DNA from 4 places in the Streptomyces sp. NPDC040405 genome. Region 2 is predicted to be linked to each of the others. Evidence: riboswitches for the same ligand, from Rfam matches in the RefSeq annotation. Region 2 holds a riboswitch; each other region holds the start of a gene.
What was found. Region 2 has a riboswitch for cobalamin ahead of ACZ59A_RS00335 (cobalamin biosynthesis protein). Riboswitches for the same ligand answer to the same signal wherever they lie in the genome.

Region 1: it holds a riboswitch for cobalamin, as region 2 does, so the genes downstream of both, nicT (Nickel transporter NicT) here and ACZ59A_RS00335 (cobalamin biosynthesis protein) in region 2, are expected to answer to the same signal.
Region 3: it holds a riboswitch for cobalamin, as region 2 does, so the genes downstream of both, metE (5-methyltetrahydropteroyltriglutamate--homocysteine S-methyltransferase) here and ACZ59A_RS00335 (cobalamin biosynthesis protein) in region 2, are expected to answer to the same signal.
Region 4: it holds a riboswitch for cobalamin, as region 2 does, so the genes downstream of both, ACZ59A_RS11635 (ribonucleoside-diphosphate reductase subunit alpha) here and ACZ59A_RS00335 (cobalamin biosynthesis protein) in region 2, are expected to answer to the same signal.

The regions. Positions count from the first base shown of each region.
Region 1 is NZ_JBVIVI010000003.1:446,914-451,061, forward strand. It holds gene ACZ59A_RS15645 (LysR family transcriptional regulator) at 1-293, opposite strand, end outside; gene ACZ59A_RS15650 (EamA family transporter) at 362-1,282, shown strand; cobalamin riboswitch at 1,345-1,545, shown strand; gene nicT (Nickel transporter NicT) at 1,574-2,674, shown strand; gene ACZ59A_RS15660 (aconitate hydratase) at 2,809-4,148, shown strand, end outside.
Region 2 is NZ_JBVIVI010000001.1:64,961-69,108, reverse strand. It holds gene ACZ59A_RS00345 (putative cobaltochelatase) at 1-7, opposite strand, end outside; gene ACZ59A_RS00340 (cobyric acid synthase) at 63-1,592, opposite strand; gene ACZ59A_RS00335 (cobalamin biosynthesis protein) at 1,589-2,590, opposite strand; cobalamin riboswitch at 2,732-2,872, opposite strand; gene ACZ59A_RS00330 (hypothetical protein) at 3,052-3,282, opposite strand; gene ACZ59A_RS00325 (inorganic phosphate transporter) at 3,298-4,148, opposite strand, start outside.
Region 3 is NZ_JBVIVI010000007.1:75,483-79,630, forward strand. It holds gene metE (5-methyltetrahydropteroyltriglutamate--homocysteine S-methyltransferase) at 272-2,581, opposite strand; cobalamin riboswitch at 2,745-2,966, opposite strand; gene ACZ59A_RS27055 (MarR family winged helix-turn-helix transcriptional regulator) at 3,084-3,629, shown strand; gene ACZ59A_RS27060 (CASTOR/POLLUX-related putative ion channel) at 3,757-4,148, shown strand, end outside.
Region 4 is NZ_JBVIVI010000002.1:946,885-951,032, forward strand. It holds gene ACZ59A_RS11635 (ribonucleoside-diphosphate reductase subunit alpha) at 1-1,784, opposite strand, end outside; cobalamin riboswitch at 1,912-2,040, opposite strand; gene ACZ59A_RS11640 (FGGY family carbohydrate kinase) at 2,149-3,618, opposite strand; gene ACZ59A_RS11645 (histidine phosphatase family protein) at 3,730-4,148, shown strand, end outside.

The sequences.
Region 1 (4,148 bases), on a different contig from region 2:
GACCACGCGTAGCCGATCCGCAGCCGGGTGTGGCCCGACGTGGCCTCCCGCACCAGATCGTCCACCTCCCCGAGCACCCGCCGGGCCTGCGCCACCACGCGCAGTCCGCTGCCGGTCGGGGTCACCGTCCGCGACGTACGCCGCAACAGCCGCACCCCGAGGGTGCGTTCGAGCGAGGCCAGCGTGCGGGACACGGCCGCCTGGGAGACCCCGAGCGCGATGGCGGCATCGGTGAACGTGCCCTCGTCCACGATCGCGACGAGACAGCGCAACTGACGCAGCTCCACATCCATAACCCAAGCGTATAGGTGCGACGGCAAACGCATTTTGCGCAATGGTCGCCCGGCCCCACGATCGGGGCATGGACGCAGCCCCCGCCCCCGCTTCCGCCCCCGAGCACCTGACCGCTACGTCACCCACGAGTCCGGACCTCCCGGAACCGAACCCGGCCGGGCGGCCCATGGCCGGTGTGCTCACCATGGCGGGCAGCGGCCTGTCCAACCAGACCGGGGCCGCGATCGGATCCCTCGCCTTCCCCGTGCTCGGGGCCTCCGGCGTCGTCGCGGTACGCCAGTACGTCGCCGCCCTCGTCCTGCTGGCCGTCGGCCGCCCCCGCCTGCGGTCCTTCACCAAGCAGCAGTGGGTGCCGGTGCTGCTGCTGGCCCTGGTCTTCGGCGCCATGAACCTCTCCCTGTACAGCGCCATCGACCGCATCGGCCTCGGGCTGGCGGTGACGCTGGAATTCCTCGGCCCGCTGACCATCGCCCTGTCCGCCTCCCACCGCCGCACGGACGCGTGCTGCGCGCTGGTCGCCCTGGCGGGCGTCATCACCCTGATGCGCCCCCAGCCCTCCACCGACTACCTGGGCCTGGGCCTCGGGCTGCTGGCCGCCGCCTGCTGGGCGTCGTACATCCTGCTCAACCGCACCGTCGGCCGCCGCGTCCCCGGGGCGCAGGGGTCTGCGGCGGCCGCCGCGGTCTCCGCCGTGCTGTTCCTGCCCGTCGGCATCGTCATCGCAGTCCAGCACCCGCCGACCCCGGGAGCGGCCGGTTACGCCATCGTCGCCGGTGTCCTCTCCTCCGCCGTGCCCTACCTCGCCGACCTGTTCACCCTGCGCCGCGTACCCGCCCAGACCTTCGGGCTGTTCATGAGCGTCAACCCGGTCCTCGCCGCCGTCGTCGGATGGATCCTCCTCGGCCAGAGCCTGGGGTGGGCCGAGTGGGCGTCCATCGGCGCCATCGTCGTGGCCAACGCGCTCAGCATCCTCACCTCACGCGCGTGACCGGCGTGCCTCGCGTGACCGCGGCTGAAAGTGCCTCACTTGCCGGTTTTGCGGGGTGGCGCCTATGGTTGCGGCGCCGTGGTGTTCGGGAAGCCGGTGCGAAACCGGAGCGGCCCTCGCCACTGTGATCGGGGAGTTCCCGTCCCGTTCCGCGGCCGCACGACCGGGCCGCGGAGCCACTGGCCGCCACCGCGCGGCCGGGAAGGCAGGGGCGGTCGCGTCGACCCGTCAGCCAGGAGACCGGCCGCGGCATCTCACGAAGTGATCCACGAGGTGCTGGAGCGTGACCGCATGACCCTGCCCACCGCATTCCACTGGCGGCGCGAGGACACCGTCCGGACCGCCGGGCTCCTGGCGGTGATCGTCGCCCTGCACGCCGTCGCCTTCGGCCTGCTCTTCCTGGTCGTCGAGCCCCAGCACTACGAGGTCGGCGCCAAGACGTTCGGCGTCGGCCTCGGGATCACCGCGTACACCCTGGGCATGCGGCACGCCTTCGACGCCGACCACATCGCCGCCATCGACAACACCACCCGCAAGCTGATGGCCGACGGCAAGCGGCCGGTGTCGGTGGGTTTCTGGTTCGCGCTCGGCCACTCCAGCGTCGTGGTGGCCCTGGCCGCCCTGGTCGCCGGAGGAACCCAGCTGGCGGGCACCCTGATCAACGAGAACTCCGGCACCCACCAGGTCCTCGGCGTCGTCGGCACCACCGTGTCCGGGACCTTCCTCTACCTCATCGCCGCGCTCAACCTGGTCGCCCTGCTCGGCATCCTGCGGGTCTTCCGGGCGATGCGCGCCGGGCGGTTCGACGAGTCGGAACTGGAGGCGCACCTCGACTCGCGCGGCTTCATGAACCGCGTCCTGGGCCGCTTCACGAACTCCATCACCCGGCCCGGCCAGATGTTCCCGCTCGGCTTCCTCTTCGGGCTCGGCTTCGACACCGCCACCGAGGTCACGCTGATGGTGATGGCCGGAAGCGGCGCCGCAGCGGGACTGCCCTGGTACGCCGTCCTGTGCCTGCCGCTGCTCTTCGCCGCCGGGATGAGCCTGTTCGACACCCTCGACGGCACCTTCATGAACTTCGCCTACCAGTGGGCGTTCTCCAACCCGGTCCGCAAGGTGTTCTACAACCTGGCCATCACCGGTCTGTCGATCGCGGTGGCCTTCCTCATCGGCACCATCGAGCTGGTCGGCGTCCTGCACGACAAGCTCGCCCTGCGCGACTCCGTCACCGGCTGGATCTCCGCCCTGAACCTGGACAACGTCGGATTCATCATCGTCGGCCTGTTCGTCGTGGTGTGGGCCGCGGCGCTGGCCTACTGGCGGATCGCCAAGGTCGAACAGCGCTGGCGCGTCCGCACCGCCCCGGCCGCCGCGGACGCGGACGGCGGCTGACACCGGCCGCCGGGCCCGGGCGCCCGTCCGGGTGACTGTGCCCGGGCGCGCCCGGGATGGCCGCCGCGGAACGGGAACCGCCATGGTGGCGCCCGGACCGTCCGGCCGCGCCGCACCGGGAAGGCGGTACCGCTATGGGTCTGCCCCATGGCCGCGCACACGGCACCGTGACGCAACGGCTGATCGCCGACCACCTCGTGTCCGGCCGCATGGAGCCGGGGGAGGAGATCGCGCTGCGCGTGGACCAGACGCTCACCCAGGACGCCACCGGCACCCTGGTGATGCAGGAACTGGAGGCGCTGGCGCTGGACCGGGTCGCCACGCAGGTCAGCGTCCAGTACGTGGACCACAACATCCTCCAGGCCGATGAGCGCAACGCCGAGGACCATCTCTTTCTGCGCTCGGCCGCCCGCCGCTTCGGCCTGTGGTTCTCCAAGCCCGGCAACGGTGTCTCCCATCCGACGCACATGCAGCACTTCGGCGCCCCCGGCAGAACGCTCGCCGGATCCGACTCCCACACCTGCGCGGGCGGCTCCCTGGGCATGCTGGCGATCGGCACCGGCGGACTGGAGGTGGCCCTCGCCATGGCCGGACGGCCGCTCCACCTCACCATGCCGAAGATCTGGGGCATCCGGCTGACCGGGGAACTGCCCCCGTGGGTCAGCGCCAAGGACGTGATCCTGGAGATGCTGCGCCGCCACGGGGTGCAGGGCGGCGTCCAGCGCGTACTGGAGTACCACGGGCCCGGCCTGGCCTCCCTCACCGCCATGGACCGGCACGTCATCGCGAACATGGGGGCGGAACTCGGCGCCACCACCACCGTCTTCCCCTCCGACGGCGCGGTGCGCGACTTCCTGACGGGGGTGGGGCGGGGCGAGGACTACGTGGAGATCGTCGCGGACGAGGACGCCGCTTACGACCTCGACGAGGAGATCGACCTGTCGTCCCTGGAGCCGCTGATCGCACGGCCCACCTCCCCGGGGAACGTCGTGCCCGTCCGGGAGGCCGCCGGTGAGCCCATCGGGCAGGCGGTCCTCGGCTCCTCCGCCAACCCCGGGTTCCGCGACTTCGCCGTACCTGCGGCCATGGTGGCGGGGCGGCAGACGGCGCCCGAGGTGAGCTTCGACATCAACCCGACCTCCCGCGAGATCCTCCAGGACCTGACGCGGTCCGGTGCCACGTTCGACCTGATCGCCGCCGGTGGCCGCATCCATCAGTCGGGCTGTCTGGGCTGCATCGGCATGGGCCAGGCCCCCGCGGCGGGGCGCAATTCGCTGCGTACGTTCCCGCGCAACTTCCCCGGCCGCTCCGGCACCGAGGACGACGCGGTGTGGCTGTGTTCGCCGGAGACCGCCACGGCCTCCGCGCTGACCGGCGTCATCACCGATCCGCGCGACTGGGCCGACCGGCTGTCGGCGGTCCCGCCCGCACCGCACACCCCCGAACCGCCGTCGGTCAACGACGCCATGCTGGA
Region 2 (4,148 bases):
TGGTCATGCTTCGGTACCTCCTACGGTGCGTACGCGGTCGCGTTCCGGTCGTTCCGGTGTGCTCAAGCCGCTCCTCCCGGCGCCCCGGGCGGCACGAAGGGCAGCCCGTCCGGTACGCCGCCCTCGATGAGCCTCAGCAGCGCGTCCGTGTCCGCGTGCTCTTCGATCAGATCGCCCAGCCGGTCCAGCTGCTCCTCGCGCAGCTCCCCGAAGCGGGTGTCCGGCGCGGGCACGAACGCCCGGCCCGCCGCCTGCGCCACCCGCCGCAGGAAGGCGCGGCGGAAGCCGTCGCTCTCCAGCGAGCCGTGCCAGTGCGTGCCCCACACCGGGCCCACCCGGCAGCCGTCCAGGAAGGGTTCGTCGCCCCCGTCGAGCAGTTCGGCCACCCCGTGGTGGATCTCGTAGCCCTCCACCCGCTCGCCCAGCGCCTCGCCCACCGGCCGGGCCAGGGTCTTGCCCGTGGCGAAGCGGACCCGTACGGGCAGCAGCCCGAGGCCCGCGACCGTCCCGGCCTTCGACTCGACCTCGTCCTCGATGCGCTCGCCGAGCGCCTGGAAGCCGCCGCAGATGCCGAGCACCGGCCGCCCCTCCGCGGCCCGCCGCGCGATCGCGTCGGCGAGACCGCGCGCCCGCAGCCACTCCAGCGCCTTCACGGTGCCCCGGGTGCCCGGCAGCACCACCAGATCGGCGTCGGCCAGCTCCTCCGGGCGGTCCACGAAGCGCACGACCACGCCCGGCTCGGCGGCCAGCGCGTCCACGTCGGTGAAGTTGGACATCAGCGGTACGGCCGCCACCGCGACCCGCAGGACGTCCGCGCCGTGCGGCGGTGCGACGACGCTCTCGCGCACCGCGCCGCGCAGCGAGACGCGCAGCCCGTCCTCCTCGTCGATGCCGAGGCCGTGCGCGTACGGCAGCACCCCGACGGTCGGGCGGCCGGTGAGGTCGCGCAGCATGTCCAGACCGGGTTCCAGCAGGCTCACGTCGCCGCGGAACTTGTTCACCACAAAGGCGGCGATATGCCGCTGGTCCTCGCGGGACAGCAGCGCGGTCGTGCCGAAGAAGGACGCGAAGACGCCGCCGCGGTCGATGTCCCCGACCACGACGACCGGCAGCCCCGATGAGCGGGCAAGGCCCAGGTTGACGATGTCGGTGCGGCGCAGATTGATCTCGGCCGGGCTGCCCGCGCCCTCGCAGATCACCGCGTCGTGTGTGCGCCGCAGTTCGCTCAGGCACTCGGTGACGGTCTCCAGCAGCCCTTCGCGCCGCTGGGAGTGGTAGCCACGGGCGCTCATCTCGCCCACCGGCTTGCCCAGCAGCACCACCTGGCTGCTGCGGTCGCTGCCCGGCTTCAGCAGGACCGGGTTCATCAGCGCGCTCGGCTCGACGCGCGCGGCGGCGGCCTGACTGGCCTGGGCCCGGCCGATCTCGGCGCCGTCCCGGGTGACGAAGGAGTTGAGCGACATGTTCTGTGCCTTGAACGGGGCGACCCGGAGCCCTTTGCGCGCCAGCCAGCGGCAGATGCCCGCCGTGACGACGCTCTTCCCGGCGTCCGAGGTCGTTCCCGCGATGAGCAGTCCGCCCCCCGAGGTCATCGGGTCACCTCTTTCTGGTCGGCCGTCCGGTCAGTGGTCCGGCCGGTCGCGGAACGGCCGGTCGCGGAACGCGCCACAACAGTGGTGAGCAGGGCCAGCGCCGACACCCGCCGCGAGAGGCGGATCGCCCTCGGTATGTCGGCCACCGCCACGGGACGGCCGCCCGGATTCAGTACCGGCCGGTGCTCGACCCGGCCCGCGTACGCCAGCGTGCCGCCCAGCCGTACGCCCAGGGCGCCCGCGAACGCCGCCTCCACCGGGCCCGCGTTGGGGCTCGGGTGGCGTCCGCCGTCGCGCTGCCAGGCGCGCCACGCGCCGCGCGGGTCGGGCCCGGCGAGGGCGGCCAGGGCCGCGGTGAGACGGGCGCCGGGCCAGCCCGCGACATCGTCCAGCCGGGCCGCGGCCCAGCCGAACCGGCGGTAGCGGGCCGACTTGTGGCCCACCATGGCGTCCAGGGTGTTGACGGCACGGAAGCCCACGAGCCCCGGCACCCCGGCCGCGGCCCCCCACACCAGCGCGCCCACCACCGCGTCCGAGGTGTTCTCGGCCACCGACTCGACGACGGCCCGCGCGATCTGCTGTGCGTCCAGCGCCTGCGGATCGCGTCCGCACAGATGCGGCAGCCGCTCCCGCGCGGCGTCGACGTCCCCGGCGGCCAGCGCGTCACCGATGGCCTGGGCCTCCCGTACCAGCGAGGTGCCGCCCAGCACGGCCCAGGTGGCGGCGGCGGTCAGCGCGGCATCGGCCGTACGGCGGGGCCTCGCGAGGGTGCGTACGGTACGCGCCAGCAGCGCGGCACCGGCGGCCGCGCCGCCCGCGCACAGCGCGGTGTGCAGTGACCCGGAACCGCGGTGGTCGCGCCACAGCCGCCGCTCGGCGGCCGCGGCGGCGCGCCCGAACGCGGCCACCGGATGGCCGCGGCGCGGATCGCCCGTGACGAGATCGCCGAGGAAGCCGAGAGCGGCGCCGCACGCGTACGAGGCGTGTTCGGCACGCATCCTTCAGACCGCCGTCATGCCTCTGCGGCGGGGACCGCCGCCGGGCACACGGACAGGTGGAGCTGACGGCGTGGCAGTGCCGGGCATGGCGGTATGTCCTCACTCAGGGTCCGCGCCCTGGCTCGACGTGACCGGCGGTGAGAGTCTCCTGGCTCCCGGATCCGCGGCTCTCCCGGTCTTCCAGCCGTCCTTGCGTACGGACGGCCGTGACCCCTTGCGGTGAGGGGAGAGCGCTCCCCGGTGACAGTGGCGGGACCGCGCCGGATTCTCACCGGCTTCCTCTCCTGCCGCCGTTTGGCTCGGGAAGTCCACCATGGGGTGCGAATGGCCGTCAACTCGCATTTGACCTGCGATGCCAGAGTGTGCGGAGACCCACAGGCCCCCACCGGCCCCCACCGGGGAACGACCGCGGGGCGGTGGGCGCCGATCGGCACCCACCGCCCCGCGGTCGTCGTGTGGCCTCAGGCCACGATCAGATAGATGCCGTACGCCACCACCGCGGCGCACAGCGCGAAACAGGCGTACGCGCCGGTGCGCGCGACCGGGGACGCGCCGCCCGCGGTGGCCTGCGGCTGTGGCTGGGCCGTACGGGAGGTGCCGAGGATGCCCAGGGTGAAGACCCCGACGACGCCGACCGTCACCGCGAGGCTGACGCCGAAGACCTGGCCGAGGGCCGCCCAGTCGATGTGCATTGCGTGTGCTCCCTGTCAGCTGGTGGAACCGGTTCCCGCGGTGGCGGGAGTCGGGGCGGATTCGGACGAGGTGTCCGTGGCGTCAGCGGACGAGGCGTCCGTGCCATCAGCGGACGAGGAGGCGGACGCGGCGGGCGCGGCCTTTCCGGCGGGCGGCGGGGCCACCGACCGCAGCGCGGCGATGACGACACCGGGCGACGCGTTGGGCTCCACGCTCGGCGCGTTGACGTTGCTGGCGTCCACCGGCTTGCGGCGCGAGAGCACCCAGATGACACCGCAGCCCAGCACCGCGAGGACGGCGACCGCGGCGATGCCCCCGTTGCCCTGACCGGCCAGCAGCGCCGCGGCGGCGGCCACCAGACCGGCGGCCGGGAGGGTCAGCGCCCAGGCGACGACCATGCGGCCCGCGGTCGCCCAGCGCACCACCCCGCCCTTGCGGCCGATGCCCGCGCCCATGACGGCGCCCGAGCAGACCTGCGTGGTGGACAGCGCGAAGCCGATGTGGGAGGAGGCCAGGATGACGGTCGCGGCGCCGGTCTGGGCGGCGAAGCCCTGCGGCGGCTGGATGTCGGTGATGCCCTTGCCCATGGTGCGGATGATGCGCCAGCCGCCCAGGTAGGTGCCGAGCGCGATCGCGAGACCGGCGGAGACGATGACCCACATGGGCGGGTCGGAGTCGGGCGCGATGACGCCGCCGGTGACCAGCGCGAGGGTGATGACGCCCATCGTCTTCTGCGCGTCGTTGGTGCCGTGGGCCAGGGAGACCAGGGCGGCCGAGGCGATCTGCCCGGCGCGGTAGCCCTTCGCGGTGTCCTCCGCGGCCCGGTCGTTGGCCAGTCGGTAGGTGAGCCGGGTGGCGGCCACCG
Region 3 (4,148 bases), on a different contig from region 2:
TGGCTGGACGGGGATGGCAACGGCAATGGCCCAAGGCGAACTCGCCGTGCTGCACACGGTGCTGGCCGCATCCGGCGCGGGCGTGCGGTTGCGGCGGATGCCGACAGCGCGAGCCGCGGTGCTGACGACGGGGTCGGCCAACGTCCGGCGGGTGCCGTGTGAGAAGGCGATCACCTCTCGGGAAGGACGTACCGAAAGGCGGTCGGGCCGACCCCGTACATGTTCAGCTTGCTGCATGGATGATGCTATTGCAAGTAATTCGCAATAGTGGCTACAGCGTGGACCGGACCTCGCGGGCCGCCGCGACCAAGTGGTCCAGGGAGGCGCGGACCTCGGGCCAGGCTCGGGTCTTCAGGCCGCAGTCCGGGTTGGCCCAGAGGCGTTCGGCGGGGATGGCGGCGAGGGCCGTGCGGAGCAGGGCGGCGGTTTCGGCGGGGCCGGGGACGCGGGGGGAGTGGATGTCGTAGACGCCGGGGCCGACCTCGCGGGGGTAGTGGGCTTCGGCGAGTTCGGTGGCGACCTGCATATGGGAGCGGGCGGCCTCCAGGCTGATGACGTCGGCGTCGAGGTCGTCGATGGCCGGGAGGATGTCCCCGAACTCGGCGTAGCACATGTGGGTGTGGATCTGGGTGTCCGGGCGTACGCCGCCGGTGGTGAGGCGGAACGCCTCGGTGGCCCAGGCCAGGTAGGACGGGCGGTCGGCGGTGCGCAGGGGGAGGGTTTCGCGCAGGGCGGGTTCGTCGACCTGGATGACCGGGGTGCCCGCGGACTCCAGGTCGGTCACCTCGTCGCGCAGGGCGAGCGCCACCTGGCGTGCGGTGTCGGCGAGGGGCTGGTCGTCGCGGACGAAGGACCAGGCGAGCATGGTGACGGGGCCGGTGAGCATGCCCTTGACCGGGCGGTCGGTGAGGGACTGGGCGTACGTCGTCCAGCGCACCGTCATGGGCTCGGGGCGGGAGATGTCACCGGCGAGGATCGGCGGGCGGACGTAGCGGGTGCCGTAGGACTGGACCCAGCCGTGCTGGGTGGCGAGGTAGCCGGTGAGCTGTTCGGCGAAGTACTGGACCATGTCGTTGCGTTCGGGCTCGCCGTGCACCAGGACGTCGATGCCCGTCTTCTCCTGGAAGGAGACGACGTCCTGGATCTCGGCCGCGATGCGCTGTTCGTATCCGGCGGTGTCGATGCGTCCGGCGCGCAGGTCGGCGCGGGCGGTGCGCAGCTCGGCGGTCTGCGGGAACGAGCCGATGGTGGTCGTCGGCAGCGCGGGCAGCCGCAGCCGGGCGCGCTGGGCCGGGGCGCGCTCGGCGTACGGCTCGGGGCGGTGGACGTCGGCGTCGGTGACGGCCTCGGCGCGGGCGCGTACGGCCGGGTCGCGGGTGAGCGCGGAGGTGGCCCGGGAGGCCAGGTCGGCCCGGTTGGCGGCGAGTTGCGCGCCGATGGTGCCGGTGCCCTGGGCGATGCCGCGGGCGAGGGTCGCGACCTCGGCGGTCTTCTGGCGGGCGAAGGCCAGCCAGCGGGCGATCTGGGGGTCGATGTCGCGTTCGGCGGTGGCGTCGAGCGGCACGTGCAGCAGGGAGCAGGAGGCGGCGACGTCGACCCGGTCGGCGAGGCCGAGCAGGGTGCCGAGCGTGGACAGCGAGGCGGCGAGGTCGTTGATCCACACGTTGCGGCCGTCCACGACGCCCGCGACCAGGCGCTTGCCGGGCAGACCGCCGGCGGCGGCGAGGTCGTCGAGGTTGGCGGCGGCGGGCCCGGTGAAGTCGAGCGCCAACCCGTCCACGGGGGCCTTGGCCAGCACCGGCAGGGCCTGGCCGAGGCGGTCGAAGTACGAGGCGACCAGCAGCCGGGGGCGGTCGGTGAGGGCGCCCAGTTCGCGGTACGCGCGGGCGGCGGCGTTGAGTTCGGCGGCGGTGCGGTCCTGGACGAGCGCGGGTTCGTCCAGCTGCACCCACCGCGCCCCGGCCGCCCGCAGATCGGCCAGCACCTCCGCGTACACCGGCAGGAGCCGGTCCAGCAGGGTGAGCGGTTCGAAGTCCGGCGCGACGCCGGGGGCGGGCTTGGCGAGCAGGAGGTACGTGACGGGACCGACCAGGACCGGCCGGGCGGTGTGACCGAGTGCGACCGCTTCCGACAGCTCGGCGACCTGCTTCGCCGAGTTGGCGGCGAAGACGGTATCGGGGCCGAGTTCGGGCACCAGGTAGTGGTAGTTGGTGTCGAACCACTTGGTCATCTCCAGCGGCGCGGCCTCCTGCGTGCCGCGCGCCATGGCGAAGTAGCCGTCCAGCGCGTCGGCTTCGACGGCGGAGCGGTGGCGGTCCGGGACGGCGCCGACCATGACGCTGGCGTCCAGTACATGGTCGTAGAAGGAGAAGTCACCGGTGGGCACCTCGTGGATACCGGCGTCGGCCAGCTGCCGCCAGTTCTCCCGGCGCAGGTTCGCGGCGGTCTCCCGGAGGGCGTCGGCGCCGATCCGGCCCTTCCAGTAGCCCTCGACGGCCTTCTTCAGTTCGCGGTGGTGTCCTTGGCGGGGGTAGCCGTACACGGTGGCCCGTGCCGCCGCGGCCGCGGATGTCGCTGTCACGTAGCTCTCCTTCGCGAGCGTGCTCTCCTGAGGATCCCGGCGGGCTCAGGGGCGCGAAGGAGCGACGAACCGGGCGGGTCGACCGCGCGTCCGATACGCGCGCGTCCGCCTGGTAGGTACGCCGACCCGCCCTCGAGGTCACCGGGATGTCCGCGCGCGATCGGTCGCGCGCGGGCAACGGGCAGGTCTTCGGACTCGCGGGCACGCCTCGTGACGTACGAGGCACCTACTGGCCGTCGCTTCCCGGGTCCGTCTGTCGGACCCAGTGCGTGTGACGGCGGTCGTTCCCGCTCACCGCTGCGGGGCAGTCCCGGATTTCCACCGGGTTCCCTCTTACGACGCGCCTGCCTGGCGGACAGGGCGAACCAGCTGCGGGACCCAGCCTAGGCCGTGCCGCCGGATCGGGGCACCCCCCGCCCGCGCGCGACCGGCAAGCCGCGGGCGGACGGTGGGCAGGACCGCGGCGTACGCGGCCGGGTGCGGCGAAGGGTAGAAAGGGCGTATGCCGCGCCGCCGCTTAGGCTCCTCCCAGCCCGATACCGAGGTCTCGTCTACCGAAGCCCCGGAAACAGAAACCCCCGGCTCCGACGCCGAGGCGATGGTCACCGCCGTGCTGACCGCGTCCCGGCTGCTCGTCGCCGTCTCCGCCCGGTCCTTGGCCGCGGTGGAGGAATCCCTGACGCTGCCGCAGTTCCGGATGCTGGTCGTCCTGGACGCCGGAGGGCCGCTGAGCCTGTCCGGGCTGGCCGGGGAGCTGGGCGTCCAGCCGTCGACCGCGATGCGCATGATCGACCGCCTGGTCACGACGGGCGTGGTCGCGCGCGGAGAGTCTCCCGAGGACCGGCGTACCAGCATGATCTCGCTCACCCAGGGCGGTCGGCGCGTCGTGGCCGAGGTCACCGATCGGCGCCGCCGGGAGATCGCGCGCATCGTCGGCGTCATGCCCGCCGGTCAGCGGCGTCATCTGATCGAGGCGCTGCAGGCGTTCGCCGAGGCGGGCGGCGAGCCGTCCGTCGATTCCGGCCCGCAGGCCCACGCCGCCTGGTGACCGTACGCCCCCGTCGCAGGCCGTCCGGTCGGCGCCCGGCCGGTGGACCCGCGTAACCCTGCGAGAATGATCAACTGCTCTGGGAGACCGTAAGACCGGTGGGTGGCCGGAGGGATGGGGACGTGCGATGAGGCTGCGGGACCGGCTGCGGTACTGGTTCGACGGCACGATGGACCGGGGGACGCCCGCCCTCATCGGCTGGCTCGGCCTCGCCTCGCTGGCGTTGATAGCCGCGGTCTCCACGCTGGTGGTCGCCTTCAGCCACGAGGACACCCGGAAGAGCGGCGGCTGGTCGGGCGTGGTGTGGATGAGTCTGCTGCGTACGCTCGATCCGGGCACCATGGGCGGGGACACGGGCCGACCGCTGTTCCTGGTGCTGATGCTCACGGTCACGATCGGCGGCATCTTCATCGTCAGCGCGCTCATCGGTGTGCTCACCACGGGCCTGGAGAACCGGATCCAGATGCTCCGTAAGGGCCGGTCGCGGCTGATCGAGCGCGGCCACACGGTCGTACTGGG
Region 4 (4,148 bases), on a different contig from region 2:
TCCCAGCGCTCGGGCCAGGTGGCCCGCGCGCCGGTGTAGTGGTCCGGGTGGAGCACGCCGCGCGCGGTGCGGGTCTCGGCCCAGGCCGGGTGCGGGCCGTGGCGCTCGGCGAGGTCGCAGGACGCCTCGTACGCGGCGAGCATGATGCGCTCGGAGATCCGGGTGGAGAGCGCCGTCGCCTCGGGCGAGTCGAACGGCAGCCGCAGCCGGAAGAAGACGTCCTGGAGGCCCATCAGGCCCAGCCCCACCGGACGCCAGCGGGAGTTGGAGGCGCCCGCCTCCTCGGTGGGGTAGAAGTTGATGTCCACCACGCGGTCGAGGAAGGTCACGGCGGTGCGGACGGTGCGGTCCAGCCGCTCCCAGTCCATCTCGCCGCCCTCACCGAGGTGGGCCGCGAGGTTGACCGAGCCGAGGTTGCAGACGGCCGTCTCGCCGTCGTCGGTGACCTCCAGGATCTCGGTGCACAGGTTGGAGGAGTGGACGACCCGGCCCGGCTCGGCGGTCTGGTTGGCGGTGCGGTTGGCGGCGTCCTTGAACGTCATCCAGCCGTTGCCGGTCTGCGCGAGGGTGCGCATCATCCGGGCGTACAGCTGGCGCGCCGGGACCTGCTTGAGCGCCCGCCCCTCGGCCTCGGCCTTCCGGTACGCGGCCTCGAACTCCTCGCCCCACAGGTCGACCAGCTCGGGCGCGTCCGCGGGCGAGAACAGCGACCAGTCGGCGTCCGCCTCGACCCGGCGCATGAACTCGTCCGGGATCCAGTGCGCGATGTTGAGGTTGTGGGTGCGGCGGGCCTCTTCGCCCGTGTTGTCCCGCAGCTCCAGGAACTCCTCGACGTCCGCGTGCCAGGTCTCCAGGTAGACGCAGGCCGCGCCCTTGCGCCGGCCGCCCTGGTTGACGGCGGCCACCGAGGCGTCGAGCGTGCGCAGGAACGGCACGATGCCGTTGGAGTGCCCGTTGGTGCCGCGGATCAGCGAACCGCGGGCGCGGATGCGGGAGTACGACAGACCGATGCCGCCCGCGTGCTTCGACAGCCGCGCCACCTGGTGGTAGCGGTTGTAGATCGAGTCCAGCTCGTCCAGCGGCGAGTCCAGCAGATAGCAGGAGGACATCTGCGGGTGCCGGGTGCCGGAGTTGAACAGCGTGGGGGAGCTGGGCAGGTACGACAGCGTGCTGGTCATCCGGTACAGCTCGGCGACGTCCGCCAGCGCCCGTGTCGACAGGTCCTCGGCGAGCCCGCAGGCCACGCGCAGCAGGAAGTGCTGCGGGGTCTCGATCACCTGACGGGTAATCGGGTGGCGCAGCAGGTAGCGGCTGTGCAGGGTGCGCAGCCCGAAGTAGCCGAAGCGGTCGTCCGCCCCGTCGGCCAGCGCCTGGTCGACCAGCGCGTCCAGCCGGGCGGCGTGGGTGGTCGCGAACTCGGCCGTGGAGTCGGCGATCAGGCCCTCGCGGTGGCCCACGGCGACGGAGGCGGAGAACGAGTCCGCGCCCTGCCCGGCCGCCTCGTCGGCGATCGCGCGGGTCAGCAGCCGCGCGGCGAGCTTGGAGTACTCCGGCTCCTCGCCGATGAGTCCGGCCGCCGCCTCGGTCGCCAGGGAGCGCAACTCCGCCTCGTCCGAGCCGGGATGGCGGCCGCGCAGGGCGGCGGCCGCGACCTTGCCGGGGTCGGTGGCGGGCAGGTCGGCGGTGAGCGCGGTCAGGGTCCGCAGCAGGGCGGTCCCGGGCGCGTCGGCCACTGCCGGAGTATCGGCTGCCTCTGAAACCGGGTCGGCGGGCGCGATGGTCACTGAAGTGTTCTCCCTCGCTCGGCTGGGGGCCTTCGAGGGCGGTGCGCGATGGCCGCTCACGGGCATGCCGATTTCGTTTCACGGCACACCGCGCAGCGTCCATCGACCCACCCCGCGAGGCCCGGACGTATGCAGACGGCCGTCGGCAGGTCATCGGACTCACGGGTACGCGAAAGCGCACACGTACACCGTTGCGGGACAGTTCCGGATTCGCACCGGATTCCCCTGCGGCGACAGCGAGGACGAGCATACATCTTGTGTCGTGCTGCGCACGCGCCCCCAGATGTTGTGTCGTCAGCTGGGGGGATTCGTATATATGTACGAGTTGCGCCGGGTCTTGGCCGCGCCGGAATCCCAGGAAAAACTAGCTTCCCGGACCGCTCGCCCGCCATTCGCCCAGGGCACGGGCGAGGCGGTCGCGGTAGTCGGCGTAGCCGTCCTCGTAGGCGCCGCGAAGATCGTCCCGCGGCTCGACGGTACGGGACGCGGCGCGCCAGCGGGACGCGTCCACGGGGTCGCCGAGCGACCGCCAGGCGACCGCGGCGGCGCCCCGCGCGCCGACCTCCGGCTCGTCCGGTACGGCCACCGGGCGGCCCAGGACGTTCGCGAAAATCTCCGTCCACGCGGCCGAGCGCACGCCCCCGCCGCACAGCGCGAGCCGCCCCGAGAGCCCGGCCGCCTCCAGGCAGTGGCGGGCCGCGTAGGCGATGGCCTCGCACACGGCCCGTACGGTGTCGGCGCGGGTGGAGGCGAGGGTGAGGCCGTCCAACCGCCCCTGGGCGGCGGGCTCCACGAAGGGGGCGCGCTCCCCGGCGCCGGACAGGAAGGGCAGCGCGGTCACGCCGTTCGCGCGCGGCGGGCTCCGGTCGAGCAGGGTGTCGAGGTCGGCGGTGGTCGTCCCTGTGAGATCGAGCACCCACTCCAGCGCGGCGGTGCCGACCATCGCGGGCATCGCGCGCAGCCAGCGGTCCGGGTCGGGGGTGCACAGCCACATTCCGGCCGGATCGGCCGAAGGGTCCACCGCCGCGCGGTCGGTGAGCACCTGGCAGGCCAGCGTGGTGCCGACGATGAGCAGCCCGTCGCCCACGTCCCGCACCCCGCTGCCGATGGCGCACGCCGGAAGGTCGTACGGACCGGAGACGACGGGCAGTCCGGGCGGCAGCCCGGTCAGCCGGGCCCCCTCGTCGTCCAGTGCGAGTACGGAGCCGGGCGCGGCGGGGCGCGGCAGCAGCCGGGCGTGGTCGGCCAGTCCGCACAGCTCCAGCGCGGCGGGCACATAGGTGCGGGTGGTGACATCGAGGAACGGCAGGGAGGCGTCGGAGGCGTCCACGGTGAGGACACCGGTCAGCCGCTGGGCCACCGCGTCCACGCAGTAACCCGCGACCGCAGCCCGCTCCAGCGCCTCCGGCTCGTGCTCGGCCAGCCAGCGCAGCAGCGGGGCATGGCAGCCCGGGAACAGCCCGGAGCCGGTGCGGGCGTAGAGGGCGGCGAGCGTGCCGTCGGCGCGCCAGCGGGCGATGGTCCCGCCGCCCCGGCCGTCCAGCCAGGAGATCGGCGGACGCACCGCCCGGCCCGCCTCGTCCCGCAGCCACAGCCCGTCGCCCTGGCCGGTGAGCGCGAGCGCGACGGGCGGGCCGGGGAGCGCCGCGGCCACCTCGCGCACCACCTCGGCGACCGTGCGCAGCACGTCCTCCAGGTCCTGTTCGACCCGGCCGCCGGGGAGGCGGTCCAGCGTGCTGGGGCGGGCCGCGGAGGCGAGTGCGACCCCGTCGCGGCCGAAGGCCACGGCCTTGGTGACGGAGGTGCCGACATCCACTCCGATGATCACGCGCATTCCCTGCCGCCCTCCGCAATCCCGGTGCTGTCCGGTGCTCCATCACATGAGCGATGCTAGATTTAACATCCGATACGTGATGAGGCAATGGCTGACGCAGGGGAGCCCCGGATGACCGCCCGACTGCTGCTCGTTCGCCACGGAGAGACCGTGTGGCACGCGGAGAACCGGTACGCCGGAATCTCGGACATCGCGCTGACCGAGCGCGGCCACCGGCAGGCGCGGGCCCTCGCCCACTGGGTGCGGGGCCGCGGGATCGACGCGGTGGCCTGTTCCCCGCTCGGCCGGGCGCGGCAGACCGCCGAACCGGCCGCCACCGCGCTGTCCCTGGTCCCCGAAGTCGTCGGGGATCTGCGGGAGATGGACTTCGGCCGGTGCGAGGGCCGCACCCTCGCCGAGCTGGAGGCGGAGGACCCGGCGGCCGTCCGGGCGTTCCGCGACGACCCCGAGGCCGGTGCCTTCCCCGGCGCGGAGCGCCCCGGCGAGGCCGCGGCCCGGGCCGTCGCCGCCCTGCGCGGGCTGGCCGCCGC